DNA from 2 places in the Micromonospora sp. NBC_01392 genome. Region 1 is predicted to be linked to the other one. Evidence: riboswitches for the same ligand, from Rfam matches in the RefSeq annotation. Region 1 holds a riboswitch; the other holds the start of a gene.
What was found. Region 1 has a riboswitch for cobalamin ahead of bluB (5,6-dimethylbenzimidazole synthase). Riboswitches for the same ligand answer to the same signal wherever they lie in the genome.
Positions count from the first base shown of each region.

Region 2: it holds a riboswitch for cobalamin, as region 1 does, so the genes downstream of both, OG767_RS19295 (ribonucleoside-diphosphate reductase subunit alpha) here and bluB (5,6-dimethylbenzimidazole synthase) in region 1, are expected to answer to the same signal.

Region 1 is NZ_CP109549.1:2,941,632-2,948,938, forward strand. Features, by position in the region: gene OG767_RS13515 (Ig-like domain-containing protein) at 1-1,070, shown strand, start outside; cobalamin riboswitch at 1,405-1,608, shown strand; gene bluB (5,6-dimethylbenzimidazole synthase) at 1,644-2,285, shown strand; cobalamin riboswitch at 2,549-2,678, shown strand; gene cobN (cobaltochelatase subunit CobN) at 3,014-6,682, shown strand; gene OG767_RS13530 (VWA domain-containing protein) at 6,679-7,307, shown strand, end outside.
Region 2 is NZ_CP109549.1:4,415,325-4,422,631, reverse strand. Features, by position in the region: gene OG767_RS19315 (TetR/AcrR family transcriptional regulator) at 1-646, opposite strand, end outside; gene OG767_RS19310 (cupin domain-containing protein) at 732-1,079, shown strand; gene OG767_RS19305 (hypothetical protein) at 1,385-1,540, shown strand; gene OG767_RS19300 (ribonucleotide-diphosphate reductase subunit beta) at 1,549-2,544, opposite strand; gene OG767_RS19295 (ribonucleoside-diphosphate reductase subunit alpha) at 2,568-4,949, opposite strand; cobalamin riboswitch at 5,071-5,280, opposite strand; gene OG767_RS19290 (alpha/beta hydrolase family protein) at 5,427-6,623, opposite strand; gene OG767_RS19285 (cytochrome P450) at 6,716-7,307, opposite strand, start outside.

The DNA of each region.
Region 1 (7,307 bases):
GTGCGGAGGCCACGGCGGCGGCCGGCCGGCGGATCGAGCGGGTCGAGTTCCGGGAGCGCGGCACGTTGCTCGCCGTGGACACCACCGCGCCGTACGCGTTCGACTGGCGCGGCGCGTCGCCGAACAGCGGCACCCGCGTCACCGCCACCGCCTACGACAGCGAGGGCGCCCAGGCCACCGCCGAGGTCCGCGGCATCCGGGTGCTCCCGCCGCCGGCACCCGGTGCCGCACCCGCGCTGAAGGCGATCGGCAACCGCATCCGCACGGTCACCACCGACCCGAGGCCGTACCGGCCACGCGGAATCATCCGGTCGGCCGCGCCCGGCGAGTGCGCGTGGGGACCGATCCGCTGGGACGGCCCGGTCGACGACGCGTCCGTGGGCGCGCTGCGGGCCCGCGGCGTCGACGCGGTGCGGGTCGTGCTGAGCGACGCCTGCTTCGTCTACACCGGCAGCCCCACCGACAGACAGAACCGCGTCGGCTACGTCGACGAGGCGGCCCGGTACGTCGACCGGCTCGTCCGGGCCGGCATCACACCCATCGTGTCGCTGCGCCAGAGCGACCTTCTCGCCGTGCGCTCCTTCTGGAGCGCGGCGGCGGAGGTGTTCGGCGCCGACAACGCGGTGATCTTCGACATCTCGCCCTACGACTTCCCGGCGGCCGGTGGCACCGGTCCCGCGGTGGCCTGGACCTGCTGGCGCGACGGCGGCGTCGCGTGCGCGGGCACCAGCCTGCCGAGTTTCGGTGTGCAGGAGCAGATCCGCCTGCTTCGCGTGCAGGGCTCGTTCAACCTGGTCCTCGCCGCCGGGATCGACGGCGGCAACGACCTGCGCCGGTGGCTGGAATACCGCCCGGCCGACCCGGACGGCCGCAACGTGGCCGCCGCCTGGCGCGTCGACGACCGCTCGGCCTGCGCCACGCCGGCCTGCTGGCAGTCCACCCTGCTCCCGGTCGCCGCCCAGGTACCGCTGGTCGCCACCGACGTCAGCGCCGGTTCGGCGGCGCCGACGTTCGTGCTGCGGACGGTCACCTGGCTCGACCAGCACGGCATCGGCCACCTGCGCCGGTGACCGGGGGAGAGGTAAGCCTGAGGTTCCCCGGTTGGCCGGAACCATGATGGCATTCGTCAACCTGGGCGCAGCCTGGGCCTGTCGCGACGAAGAGGTGGCTCCTTCGCGGCCGGCCAGTCCGGTGACCGTGTGGCGGACAGGGCTGGCCCTGGTCATGGAGTCGACCGCCGGGTGCCGGCGATGACGGAGTACGAGCGTCCGACAATCATCGCCGTCCTCGACGGCGCGCTCATCCGAGCCGGCTCTGGCACGCCGATCGGCGCAGTGGTCTCGGCGCTCCCGCACGGGTGGTGGACCGCAGGGTCGGTTTCGGACAGTGGGGTATTGTGCCGAGCGGCACGAACTGTTGCGAGGTGCCCCACCCGGTGGTGGGGAGAATCGGGAAGCCGGTGTGACTCCGGCACGGGCCCGCCGCGGTAACCAGGGAGCTGCCGCCCACGCGCACGTGTGCGCAGTCACTGGCCGAACCGGCTGGGAAGGCGGGCGGACCGGTGTTGATCTGGGAGTCCGAAGACCGGCCTCGCGTCATCGGGCCCCACCGAGGTGGGGCATGAGCGCAGCGGGAGCCTGCCCATGATCAGCGACATCTACGACGTGATCCACCGTCGCCGCGACGTCCGTGGCCAGTTCAGTGGCGAGCCCCTCGCCCCTGGCGTACTCGACCGCGTCCTTGCGGCGGCGCACGCCGCACCCAGTGTCGGGCTGTCCCAGCCCTGGGACTTCATTGTGATCCGTGACCGGGGCCTGCGCGAAGCGTTCCATCGGCATGTCCGTGCCGAGCGCGACACGTTCGCCGCCACCCTCGGCGTCCAGGACGCTCGACGATTCTCCGGCATCAAGATCGACGGCATCCTGGAGTCGACACTGTCGATCGTGGTGACCTACGACCCCGACCGTGGTGGCCCAGCGGTCCTGGGTCGCCACGCCATCTCCGACACCGGCCTGTATTCGACCTGTCTGGCCATCCAGAACCTCTGGCTGGCCGCCACCGCCGAAGACCTCGGCCTCGGCTGGGTGTCGTTCTATCGCGAGCAGTTCCTCCAGCGGTTGCTCGCCATTCCGGCCGGCATCCGACCCGTCGCCTGGCTCTGCCTCGGCCCCGTCACCCACCTCGAAGCGGTGCCCGATCTCGAACGACACGGCTGGCGCCACCGCCGCCCCCTGGCCGCGGCGATCCACCACGACCGCTGGAACCCCGCGTCCGCCACGAGGTGACGTCTCTGCCGCATGGGTAGGGGCAGCGCCGGACTGCTCCTACCCGCGCTACCTGATCGCTCTCGGTCAGCGGCCTGTTCGGGGCTGTGCGATCGAGACGGCCCGGGCACCGGCGGAGCGCCGGTCCGGAGGGTCGTGACCCCGGCGGGCCAGCTGGGGGACTGATCGGCCGGTCTCGATGGTCCGGGCGACGGTTGCCCGCGGTGGAGTGGCGTTGACCGCAGGTCGTGAGGTGTGGCAGCATTCGCGGCCTGACGGCAGTGAAGGAAGCCGGTGCGATTCCGGCGCGGTCCCGCCACTGTCACCGGGGAGTGATCCCCCCTTGCGAGCCACGACCGTGCGTGCGCGGTTGGAAGGCCGGGGGTGAGCGTTGATCCGGGAGCCAGGATACTTCGGCCGTCGGACGTACCCCAGGGCGTGGACACCCGAGGAGGACCCGATGACGCACGGCATCTCTTTCATCGACGAACATCGTCATGATCCGCACGGTGGACGCTCCGCCGCACCCGTTGCCTGCCACGCCGCCGGTCGTGCCGGCGTGCCCCGTGCCGGCGCACCCGGGACCGTGGACCCCCTCGGCCGGGGCGCGTGCCGCCAGCGTTGACCGCTCCCCGACCCGCGTCTCGGTGAGTCGCGCCGCGGGTCGCCGCACCCGCTGACGCCGCTCCCATCCCGCTTCGCCCCGGTCGCCTTCGCGCGACCCGGTGCGTCACTCTCCGGAGTTTTCCGTGCGCATCCTGTTGCTGTCCACCGCCGACACCGACCTGCTGGCCGCCCGCGCCAGCGACGCCGACTACCGGCTCGCCAACCCCGCGCGGGTCGCCGCCGACGCGGTGCCCGCGCTCGTCGACGGCGTCGACCTCGCCGTCGTACGCCTGCTCGGCGGCCGGCAGACCTGGCCGGACGGGCTGGCCGCCGTGCTGGCCAGCGGCGTCCCGACGGTGGTGCTCGGCGGTGAGGCGCTGCCCGACGCGGAGCTGATGGCGGTCTCCACCGCGCCGTCCGGTGTGGTCACCCAGGCGCTCGCGTACCTGGTCGAGGGCGGCCCGGCGAACCTGGGCCGGCTGGCCCGGTTCCTGTCCGACCGGGTGCTGCTCACCGGCGAGGGCTTCGCCCCGCCCGCGCCCACCCCGGCTTACGGCGTGCACGGCGATCCGGAGATCGTCCCCGGCCGGCCCACCGTGGGGATCGTCTTCTACCGGGCGCACGCGCTGGCCGGCAACACCGGCTTCGTCGACGTGCTCGCCGACGCGGTACGGGCCGCCGGCGGGAACCCGCTGCCGATCTTCTGCGGCTCGCTGCGGGGGATGACCGCCGGCGCCGGTCCGCTCGGTCTCTTCGGCCGGTGCGACGCGCTGCTGGTCACCGTGCTCGCCGCCGGCGGAGCGGTGGCCGCTGACGCCTCCGGCGGCGGCGACGAGGACGCCTGGGACGTCGGCGCCCTCGCGGCGCTGGACGTGCCGGTGATCCAGGCCCTCTGCCTCACCAGCACCCGCGAGCAGTGGGCCGGCAGCGACGCCGGACTGTCCCCGCTGGACGCCGCCATGCAGGTCGCCATCCCCGAGTTCGACGGCCGGATCATCACCGTGCCGTTCTCGTTCAAGCGAATCGACGCCGACGGGCTCTCGGTCTACGCCGCCGACCCCGACCGGGCCGCCCGGGTGGCCGGCATCGCGGTCCGCCACGCCCGGCTGCGGCACGTGCCCGCCGCCGACAAGCGCGTCGCGGTGGTGCTCAGCTCGTACCCGACCAAGCATTCCCGGGTCGGCAACGCGGTCGGTCTGGACACCCCGGCCTCCGCCGTCCGGCTGTTCGCGGCGATGGCCGACGCCGGCTACCACCTGGGCGACGCCCCGCCACCCGACGACGGCGACGCCCTGATCCACGCGTTGATCGCCGCGGGCGGCCACGACGTGGAGTGGCTCACCCCGGAGCAGCAGCGCGCCGCCGAGGCCCGGATACCGGGGCGCACGTACCGGCGGTGGTTCGACGAGTTGCCCGCCGCGCTGCGTGAGCGGATGCGGGAGCACTGGGGTGAGCCGCCCGGCGAGCTGTACACCGAGGGTGGGGACATCGTCCTGGCCGGCCTGCGCTTCGGCAACGTGGTGCTGCTGATCCAGCCGCCGCGCGGCTTCGGGGAGAACCCGATCGCCATCTACCACGACCCGGACCTGCCGCCCAGCCACCACTACCTGGCCGCGTACCGCTGGCTCGCCGCGCCGGTCGCCGACGGTGGGTTCGGCGCGGACGCCGTGGTGCACCTGGGCAAGCACGGCACCCTGGAGTGGCTGCCCGGCAAGGGCCTCGGCCTGGCGGCCGACTGCGCCCCCGACGCGGTGCTGGGCGACCTGCCGCTGGTCTATCCGTTCATCGTCAACGATCCCGGTGAGGGCACCCAGGCCAAACGGCGTGCCCACGCCGTCGTGGTCGACCACCTGGTGCCGCCGATGGCCCGCGCCGAGACCTACGGGGACCTGGCCAGACTGGAGCAACTGCTCGACGAGTACGCCACCGTGCAGGCCCTCGACCCGGCCAAGGCGCCGACCGTGCGGGCGCAGATCTGGGACCTGGTCTGCGCCGCCGAACTGCACCACGACCTGCACGCCGAGGCGATGCCCGACGCCGACGACTTCGACGACTTCGTGCTGCACCTCGACGGCTACCTCTGTGAGGTCAAGGACGTGCAGATCCGCGACGGGCTGCACGTCCTCGCCACCGCCCCCACCGGCGAACCGCGGGTCAACCTGGTCCTCGCGGTGCTACGCGCCCCGCAGGTCTGGGGCGGCGCCCGTGCCCTGCCCGGCCTGCGGCAGGCTCTCGCCGGCGCGTACGGTCTCGACGAGCAGGCGCTGCTCGCGTCGCCGGGGCGGCGGGTGGCCCTGCCGGCCGCGCTGACCGAGGTCGTGGACGGGCCGTCGGTCACCGCCGCCGACGCCGTCGACCTGATCGAGGCGCTGGCGCGCCGGCTGGTGGTCGGCATGGAGACCCTCGGCTGGGACGCCGACGCGGTCGAGGCGGTGGTCACGGAGGTGACCGGCCGGGCCGTCCCGGACGCCGCCGCGGTGCTCCGTTTCGCCGCCACCGAGGTGGTGCCCCGCCTGGCGCGGACCACCGACGAGCTGACCAACACCCTCGGCGCCCTGGACGGCCGGTTCGTGCCGCCCGGCCCGTCCGGCTCTCCCACCCGGGGGCTGGTCAACGTGCTGCCCACCGGTCGCAACTTCTACTCCGTCGATCCCAAGGCCATTCCCAGCCGCAACGCCTGGGACGTCGGCACGGCGCTGGCCGACTCGCTGCTCGCGCGGCACCTCGCCGACACCGGCGCGTACCCCCGGTCGGTGGGGTTGTCCGTCTGGGGCACCAGCGCCATGCGGACCCAGGGCGACGACATCGCCGAGGTGCTGGCCCTGCTCGGCTGCCGACCCGTGTGGGACGACCGGTCGCGGCGGGTCACCGGCGTCGAGGTGGTGCCGACCGCGGAACTGGGCCGCCCCCGCGTCGACGTCACGGTCCGCATCTCCGGGTTCTTCCGCGACGCGTTCCCGCACGTGGTGGCGCTGCTCGACGACGCCGTCCGGCTTGTGGCCGCGCTGGACGAGCCGGACGCGGAGAACTTCGTCCGCGCGCACGTCGCCGCCGACCTGGCCGAGCACGGCGACGAGCGGCGGGCCACCGCCCGGATCTTCGGCTCCAAACCGGGCGCGTACGGCGCGGGACTGCTGCCGCTGATCGACGCCCGTACCTGGCGCAGTGACGCCGACCTCGCCGAGGTGTACGCGGTCTGGGGTGGCTACGCCTACGGCCGCGGTCTCGACGGGCGGGAGGCGCGTGCCGACATGGAACGCTCGTTCGCCCGGATCGCGGTGGCCGTGAAGAACCAGGACACCCGCGAGCACGACATCGTCGACTCCGACGACTACTTCCAGTACCACGGCGGGATGGTGGCGATGGTCCGCCACCTGACCGGCGCCTCGCCGGAGGCGTACGTGGGTGACTCGGCGATGCCGCACGACGTGCGCACCCGGACGCTGGGCGAGGAGACCCGGCGGGTGTTCCGGGCCCGGGTGGTCAACCCGAAGTGGATCGCCGCGATGCGCCGGCACGGCTACAAGGGCGCGTTCGAGCTGGCCGCCACCGTGGACTACCTGTTCGGCTACGACGCCACCGCCGGGGTGGTCGACGACTGGATGTACGAGCACCTGGCCGCCGCCTACGTCTTCGACGACACCACCCGTGACTTCCTGGAGCGGTCCAACCCGTGGGCGTTGCGCGGCATCACCGAGCGACTGCTGGAGGCCGCCGACCGGGGGCTGTGGGCCGAACCGGAGCCGGCCACCCTGGACCGGCTCCGCGACACGTACCTCGCCAGCGAGGGTGACCTGGAGGAACGCGCATGAGCACCTTCCCGTTCAGCGCTGTGCTCGGCATGGCCGACATGCGGCTGGCGCTGCTGCTCAACGCCGTCTCCCCGGCGATCGGCGGGGTGCTGGTGCGGGGCGAGAAGGGCACCGCCAAGTCCACCGCCGTACGGGCCCTCGCCGCGCTGCTGCCACCGGTGCGGCGGCTGGCGGGCTGCCGGTTCGGGTGCGATCCGGCCGCGCCCGACCCGGCCTGCCCGGACGGTCCGCACCCCGCCGGCGCCGCCGCCGAGACCGCGCCGGCCCGGCTGGTCGAGCTGCCGGTCGGCGCCGCCGAGGACCGGGTGGTCGGCTCGCTGGACCTGGAGCGGGCCCTCGGCGAGGGGGTACGCGCCTTCGAACCGGGCCTGCTGGCCGCCGCGCACCGCGGCGTGCTCTACGTCGACGAGGTGAACCTGCTGCACGACCACCTGGTCGACCTGCTGCTCGACGCCGCCGCGATGGGTCGCAACCACGTCGAGCGGGAGGGCGTCTCGGTCAGCCACGCCGCCCGGTTCCTGCTGGTCGGCACGATGAACCCGGAGGAGGGTGAGCTGCGTCCGCAGCTCCTCGACCGGTTCGGGCTCACCGTCGAGGTGGGCGCCAGCCGGGACCCGGCGGTCCG
Region 2 (7,307 bases), 1.5 Mb from region 1:
CCCCTCCTTTCCGGCCCGCGGTGTTGGGCGAGGGCGCCGGGGTGGTCTGGTGCTCTGCCTCGTCGGCGAGCGCCGCGCGCAGCAGGGCGCGGGCCGTCCCACTCATGAGTTCGGTCGCCTCGGCGCGGGACAGGCCCGCGATGTCGACGAGCCAGACCAGCGACTCGATGCCGGTCGCGGATCGGATCGCCACGGCGAGTCGGTGGATGTCGACTCCCGGATGGGTGTCGCGTAACGGAGACAGGGCGTCCTCGATCCACACGATGGCTTGACCCTTGCGTAGCTGGGGTTGTGCGGCCCCGGGCTCCAGGGACAGCCGGAGGGAGGTCCGCAGCTCCGGCTCCCACTGCGTGGTGGTGCGGGTGAACTCCCGCATCACGAGGTCGAGTCGGATGGACGGGTCATCCGGCGCGCCGTCGGGCAGCAGGGACCGCTGCTGGATCTCCGGATGCGTGCTGGCGAAAAGGCTGCGTTGGTTCGGGAAGTATCGGTAGGCGGTCGTGCGGGAGATCCCGGCCCGGGCCGCGGCATCCTCCACCGTCGGCATGGCCCCCTCGGCCAGCAGCTCGCGGGTGGCGGCGACCAACGCGGCTCGGGTGCGTGCCTTCTGTTCGCGGCGGCCGGTCGCCTCATATGGTATCGCCATTCTCATCATGGTACCGTCGTCCCATGGGACTTGAGTCCCATATCACCGCCGCTGCCAGCATGGGCGTGGACGAAGCGAGGCGACCGTGGACAGTGCAGACCCCGCCATCACCGACCCTGAGCTCTACAAAGTGATCTTCGAGAACGCCCGAATCCGGGTGCTGGAATACAAGGACGGCCCCGGCTCCAGGACACATCCGCACCGGCACCCGGACACGGTCATGTACCCGGTGACCTCGTTCCAGCGGCGGATCACGGCCGGCGGTCGGCAGGTCGAAGTGGACATTCCCGCCGGGGGCGTCCGGTGGGTCGCCGCCCAGGAGCACGCGGGAGAGAACATCGGCGAGACCGTCACGCACGCGATCTTCGTCGAGCTGAAGGAGCCCGCCCCGTCCGGGACCAGCGGTTCCCCGCTCGGTCCCAGCGCCAACTGACCCTCCGTGCCGCCGGAAGTGATCAAGGCCGGCGACCGCCGACCGACGAATGATTGGTAGCGATGATGAAGCACCGTCCGATCTCGGCAGCGGTCATCTGCTGCGCTGCCCTTGTGCTCACGGCGTGCACCGCGGACCCGGACCCGAAGGAAGCGGCCGGGTCCGCCGGGCCGACCGGCGCGGCGGACCCGGCCGCATCGTCGTCACCTGCCGACGGCGCCGCTCCCGTGTCAGCGAAAGATGTCTGTACGTACCTGGACGGCCAACTGCCGACGCTGCGGGGAATCGGGTCCGAAGTTGGCGTCATGGCCAACCTCACCGGCAACCTCTACTCGTGGTACGAGTCGAAGAAATCCGTGCCGTCGGGCCGGCAGATCGACGAACAGACCCGGCAGGAGTGTCCGGCCACCCGGACCGAGGTGCTCAAGCTCGCCGGTGTGGAGAGCTTCGAACGGCTGTGAGCGTCCGCTCAGAAGTCGTCGTCGAACGTGACGCTGCCGGTCACCCCGACCTGGTACGCCGACACCCGCCGCTCGAAGAAGTTCGACAGCTCCTGCACGTCCTGCAACTCCATGAACGCGAACGGGTTGCCGCTGCCGTACATCGGCGCGAGGCCCAGCGCCGCCAATCGCCGGTCCGCCACGTGTTGCAGGTACCCGCGCATGTCGGCCGGCGACATCCCGGAGACGCCCTGGTCGAGCAGGTCCTCGGCGAACTGCGCCTCGCACTCCACCGCCTCGGCGAGCATGTCCCGGACCTGCCGTTCCAGCTCGGCGTCGAACAGCTCCGGCTCCTCGGCGCGGACGGTCTCCACCACGTCGAACGCGAACGCCATGTGCATCGACTCGTCCCGGAACACCCAGTTGGTGCCGGAGGCCAACCCGTTGAGCAGCCCTCGGGACCGCAGGAAGTAGACGTAGGCGAACGCGCCGTAGAAGAACAGCCCCTCGATGCACGCGGCGAAGCAGATGAGGTTGAGCAGGAACGCCCGCCGGTCGGAGCGGGTGCGCAGCTCCCGCAGCTCGTGGATCGAGTCGATCCAGCGGAAGCAGAACTCCGCCTTGCGGGCGATCGACGGGATGTTCTCCACCGCCGCGAACGCGGCGAACCGCTCCCGCTCGTCCGGCACGTACGTGTCCAGCAGGTTGAGGTAGAACTGGACGTGCACCGCCTCCTCGAAGAGCTGGCGGGACAGGTAGAGCCGCCCCTCCGGCGAGTTGACGTGCTGGTAGAGGTTGAGCACCAGGTTGTTGGCGACGATGGTGTCGCCGGTGGCGAAGAACGCGACCAGCCGGGACACCAGGTGCCGCTCGGCCGGCGAGAGCCGCTCCAGGTCGGCCAGGTCGGCGTGCAGGTCCACCTCCTCGACGGTCCAGGTGTTGCGGATGGCGTCGCGGAACCGGTCGAAGAAGTGCGGGTAGCGCATCGGCCGCAGGGTCAGGTCCATGCCCGGGTCGAGCAGCATCGGGCGGGTCTCGGGCACGGTGGTCACTGGCAGGCCTCGCAGCTCTCGGGGTTCTCCAGGGAGCAGGCGAGCGCCTCGTCGTCGCGGGCGGGCACCGGGGCGAGCACCGGGGCCACGGTGGCCTGCTGGATCCGGGTCGCCGGACGCGACCGCACGTAGTAGGTGGTCTTCAAACCGGACCGCCAGGCGTACCGGTACATCGAGGAGAGCTTGCCGATGGTCGGCGCGCTCAGGAACAGGTTCAGCGACTGCGACTGGTCGACGTAGGGCGCCCGCGCGGCGGCCAGGTCGATCAGCGCCCGCTGCGGCAGCTCCCACGCGGTCCGGAACAGCTCCCGCACCTCGGCGGGCAGCTCGGTGACGCCCTGCACCGAGCCCTCGGCCCGCTTGATCCGGTCGCGGACCTGCGGCGTCCACAGCCCACGCGCCTTCAGCTCCCGCACCAGGTACGTGTTGACCTGGAGGAACTCGCCGGACATGGTCTCCCGTTTGAACAGGTTCGACACCTGCGGCTCGACGCACTCGTAGCAGCCGGCGATCGAGGCGATGGTGGCCGTCGGCGCGATGGCCACCAGCAGCGAGTTGCGCAGCCCGAACGCGGCGATCCGCGCCCGCAGCGCCGCCCACCTGTCGACCTGGGTCGGCGTCGCGCCCCAGAGGTCCGGGTGCAGGTCACCCTTCGCGGCCCGGGTCCGCGGGTACGCCGGATGCGGCCCGAACCGCTCGGCCAGCCCGGCGGAGGTCTCCAGCGCGGTCAGCAGGATCTCCTCCTGCACCCGGGTGGACAGCTCCCGCGCCGCCGGTGAGTCGAACGGCAGGCGCAGCGTGAACAACGCGTCCTGGAGGCCCATCAGCCCGAGCCCGACCGGCCGCCAGCGCGGATTCGACGCCGCCGCCTGCGCGGCCGGGTAGTAGTTGATGTCGATCACCCGGTCCAGGAACACCACCGCGGTGCGCACGGTGGCCCGCAGCTTCTCCCAGTCGACCCCGTCGGCGGTGACGTGCGCGCCGAGGTTCACCGAACCGAGGTTGCACACCGCGGTCTCGGCGTCGTCGTTGACCTCCAGGATCTCGGTGCACAGGTTGGACAGGTGGATCACGTTGCCCGGCTCGCCGGTCTGGTTGGACAGCCGGTTCGCGGCGTCCTTGAACGTCATCCACCCGTTGCCGGTCTGCGCGAGTGTGCGCATCATCCGCCCGTACAGGTCGCGGGCCCGGACCGTGCGGACCGCCTTCTTCTCGGCCGCCCGGTACGCGGCGTCGAACGCCTCGCCGTACAGGTCAGGCAGTTCCGGCGCGTCGGACGGGTCGATCAGCGACCAGTCCTCGTCCGCCTCGACCCGGCGCATGAACTCGTCCGGGATCCAGTTGGCCAGGTTGAGGTTGTGGGTGCGCCGGGACTCCTCGCCGGTGTTGTCCCGCAGCTCCAGGAACTCCTCCACGTCCGGGTGCCACGGCTCCAGGTAGACGCAGGCCGCGCCCTTGCGCCGGCCGCCCTGGTTCACCGCCGCCACCCCGGCGTCGAGCGTCTTGAGGAACGGCACGATGCCGTTCGACCGCCCGTTCGTGCCCCGGATCAGCGCGCCCCGGCCACGCACCCGGGACCAGGAGATGCCGATGCCGCCGGAGAACTTCGACAGCTTCGCCACCTGGTGGTAACGCTCGTAGATGGAGTCCAGCTCGTCGCGGGGCGAGTCCACCAGGAAGCACGACGACATCTGGGTGTGCCGGGTGCCCGAGTTGAACAGCGTGGGGGAGCTGGGCAGGTAGGCCAGGCTGGACATCAGCCGGTAGAGGCCGACCGCCTCGGCCGGGGTGTGCGACAGCCCGCAGGCCACCCGCAGCAGCCAGTACTGCGGCGTCTCCACCACCAACCGCGACTCCGGGTGCCGCAGCAGGTAACGGTCCGCCACCGTACGCAGTCCGAAGTACTCGAACCGCAGGTCACCGGCCGGGTCCACGGCGTCGTCCAGCTCGTCGGCGTGGCGGGCCACGAACGCGGCGGTGTCGTCACTGATCAGCCCCAGCCCGTGCGCGTACCCGATCGACTCGCTGAAGCGCGTCACCTGCTGCCCGCGGACCTCCTCGTCCACGTACGCGGCCAGCAGCCGGGCCGCCAACCGGGAATATTGCGGTTCCTCGCCGATCAGCTCCGCCGCGGTCTGGATCGACAGCCGGTCCAGCTCCGCGGTGCTCGCCCCGTCGTAGAGCCCGCTGATGGTCCGGGTGGCGATCCGCAGCGGATCGACCTCGTCCAGGTCGGCGACCCAGCGCTCGACCGCCCGGACGATCCGGTTGACGTCGACCGGCTCGGTGTCGCCGTCCCGCTTGCGGACCCGCATCGCCAGCCGGCGCTGCTCCGGCCCGGTGGCACCGGACCGCTGACTCTCCTGCACGACCCTCATGACCTCTCCCTCGCTGGCACCGATGGTCTCGGCCGGCGGGAGAACGCCAACGGGCACGGCACGCAGGACCGGCCCGGCTGCTGGCGTCGGTCGTCCCGCGCGACCTTCGACCGCCGCGCGCGGCAGCGCACGGCGCGCTGGCAGGTCTTCGGACTCGCGGGCGTGACACGAGGTCGCCTACTGGCCGTCGCTTCCCAGGCCGGTGGCCCAGTGCTGATGACGGCGGTCGTTCCCACTCACCGCTGCGGGGCAGTCCCGGACTTCCACCGGGTTCCCTCTTGCCTCGGCCGCGCCTGTCAGACGCGGCCGAACCAGCTGCGGGGACACCATATATGGCGGTGATGCCCGGCGGGCAACACCAGATGTCGCGTCGGGCGTGTCGGCTGCGTCTCACCGCTGGAGGTGAAGGCGGGGCCCCTTGTTAACGCCTCCGGTAGAGGAGGGGGCCCCGCTTAACACCGCCGCCCACCGATCGGCTCAGGCCACGAACGACACCTCGGGGAAGGAGCGGCTCGGGCCGCGCAGCAGGTGACCCCGGTGCCGCAGGTGCCTGTCGAAGAAGGCCAACGGGTACGCCTGTTGGATGCGTACCGCGCGGGCGGGGTCGAGGGTGCCGATCCAGCCGGTGAGCTCCTCGTCGCTCATCCCGATCACCCGGGCCAGTTGCGGCACCAGCCACTGGTTGTCGCCGTACGACTGGTGGAGCGCGCCGGCAGCCTGGACGTTGAGCCGCCAGCCGTGCAGGTGCGACCAGAACTCGGCGACGGCGGGCTCCGTGACGCGGGTGTACTCCGCCGTCATCAGCATGAACGGCCGGTCCAGGTCGGTGGGCCGCGGCTGGGACAGCATCGGGCCGTCGAAGCTCAGCCCGGCGCGTACCCGCTGGTCGGTGCCCATGGTGAGCGCGGTCGCGGTGCCCCCCTTCGACCAACCGAACATGCCGATCCGGTGCGGGTCCAGCGCCGTGCACAGCCCGGTCGGGAGCGGCCGACGGTCGACGTCCGGGTTGCCGCCGGCGGCGAGCACGGCGATCTGGTCCAGCACGAACCGGACGTCGCGCGTGTAGGTCCACGGCGTCGAGTCGTAGTCGTCCTCCCGGACGGTCACCCGGCCGTCCGGGAACTCGGTGGGCCCGTCGTACGTGTGGTCCACCGTGACCACCGCGTATCCGTGGCTGGCGAGTTCCTGGACCACGATGGTGGTGTCCGATCGGTGGCTGCCCGCGCCGTGCGAGTAGACCACCACCGGCAGTCGACGGGCGGCGCGTCGCACCGGCGCGCCCTCGTGGCCGGCCGTCAGCGGCGCCCGCACCGCGTCGGGATCGAACCCGGTGGACTCCAGCAGCGCGCGGAGCGACGCGGCGGTCATCCACGGCGCGCGCGGGTGCCGCCACACGTCCCGGGCGGGATACCAGACGCTGACCATCAGCTCCCGGTGCCGCCCCGGGCCGGCAAGGGGGTCCGGCTGCGACCGGTCGACCAGGTGCAGCGGCACCGTGCCCACCGGGTGGGGCCCGGTCGGCGCGGGCAACGTGAGCCGGACCGGGCCCGGATCGGCGGTGGCCGCCGGCGCGTGGCCGGCGGCGCCGATCGACGCGCCGGCACCCACCGCCAGCGCGGCCCGGACCAGGGTGCGGCGGGTCATGCCGTGTTCGGGGACGGATGTCTCGGTCATCAGTGATCCTCCTTGGCGGCTTTATTCACTCAGTATATATACCGAGTGTATAGATGCAAGCGCGTGCCCCGGTCCACGGCCGGGTGCCGCGCCTACCAGGCGACCGGCAGCGCGGCCGGGCCGAGGATGGCGTGGCCCGGCTTCCACGGCACCTCGTCCGGCGGCACCGCGAGGCGCAGGCCGGGCAGCTCCCGCAGCAGCAGGCCGAGCGCGGTGCGGACCTCCAGCGCGCCCAGGTGGGCCCCGATGCAGTAGTGCGCGCCGTGCCCGAAGGACAGGTGCGGGGTGGGCGCGCGGTCGAAGTCCATCCGTTCCGGGTCCGGGAACACCGCCGGGTCGCGGTTGGCGGCGTCGTGCGAGGGGACCACGATGTCGCCCGCCGCCAGTCGGGCGCCGCTGGGCAGCGTCACGTCCGCCATCACCCGCCGCGGCATCTCGTCGCCGTTCGCGGTGGAGTGCAGCCGCTCCAGTTCGGCGACCGCGCCGTCCAGCCGCTCGGGGTGCGCGACAAGGTACGTCCAACCGGTGCCGGCCGGCCCGTACGGCTCGGTCTGGAGCACGTGGACGAACGTGGCGATCGAGCTGGCGGTGGTCTCCCAGCCACCCACCACGAGCGAGATCGGCAGCTTGATCTGGACGTCCACCGGCTGGTCGGCGGCGGCGGTCGCGATCCGGCCGAGCAGG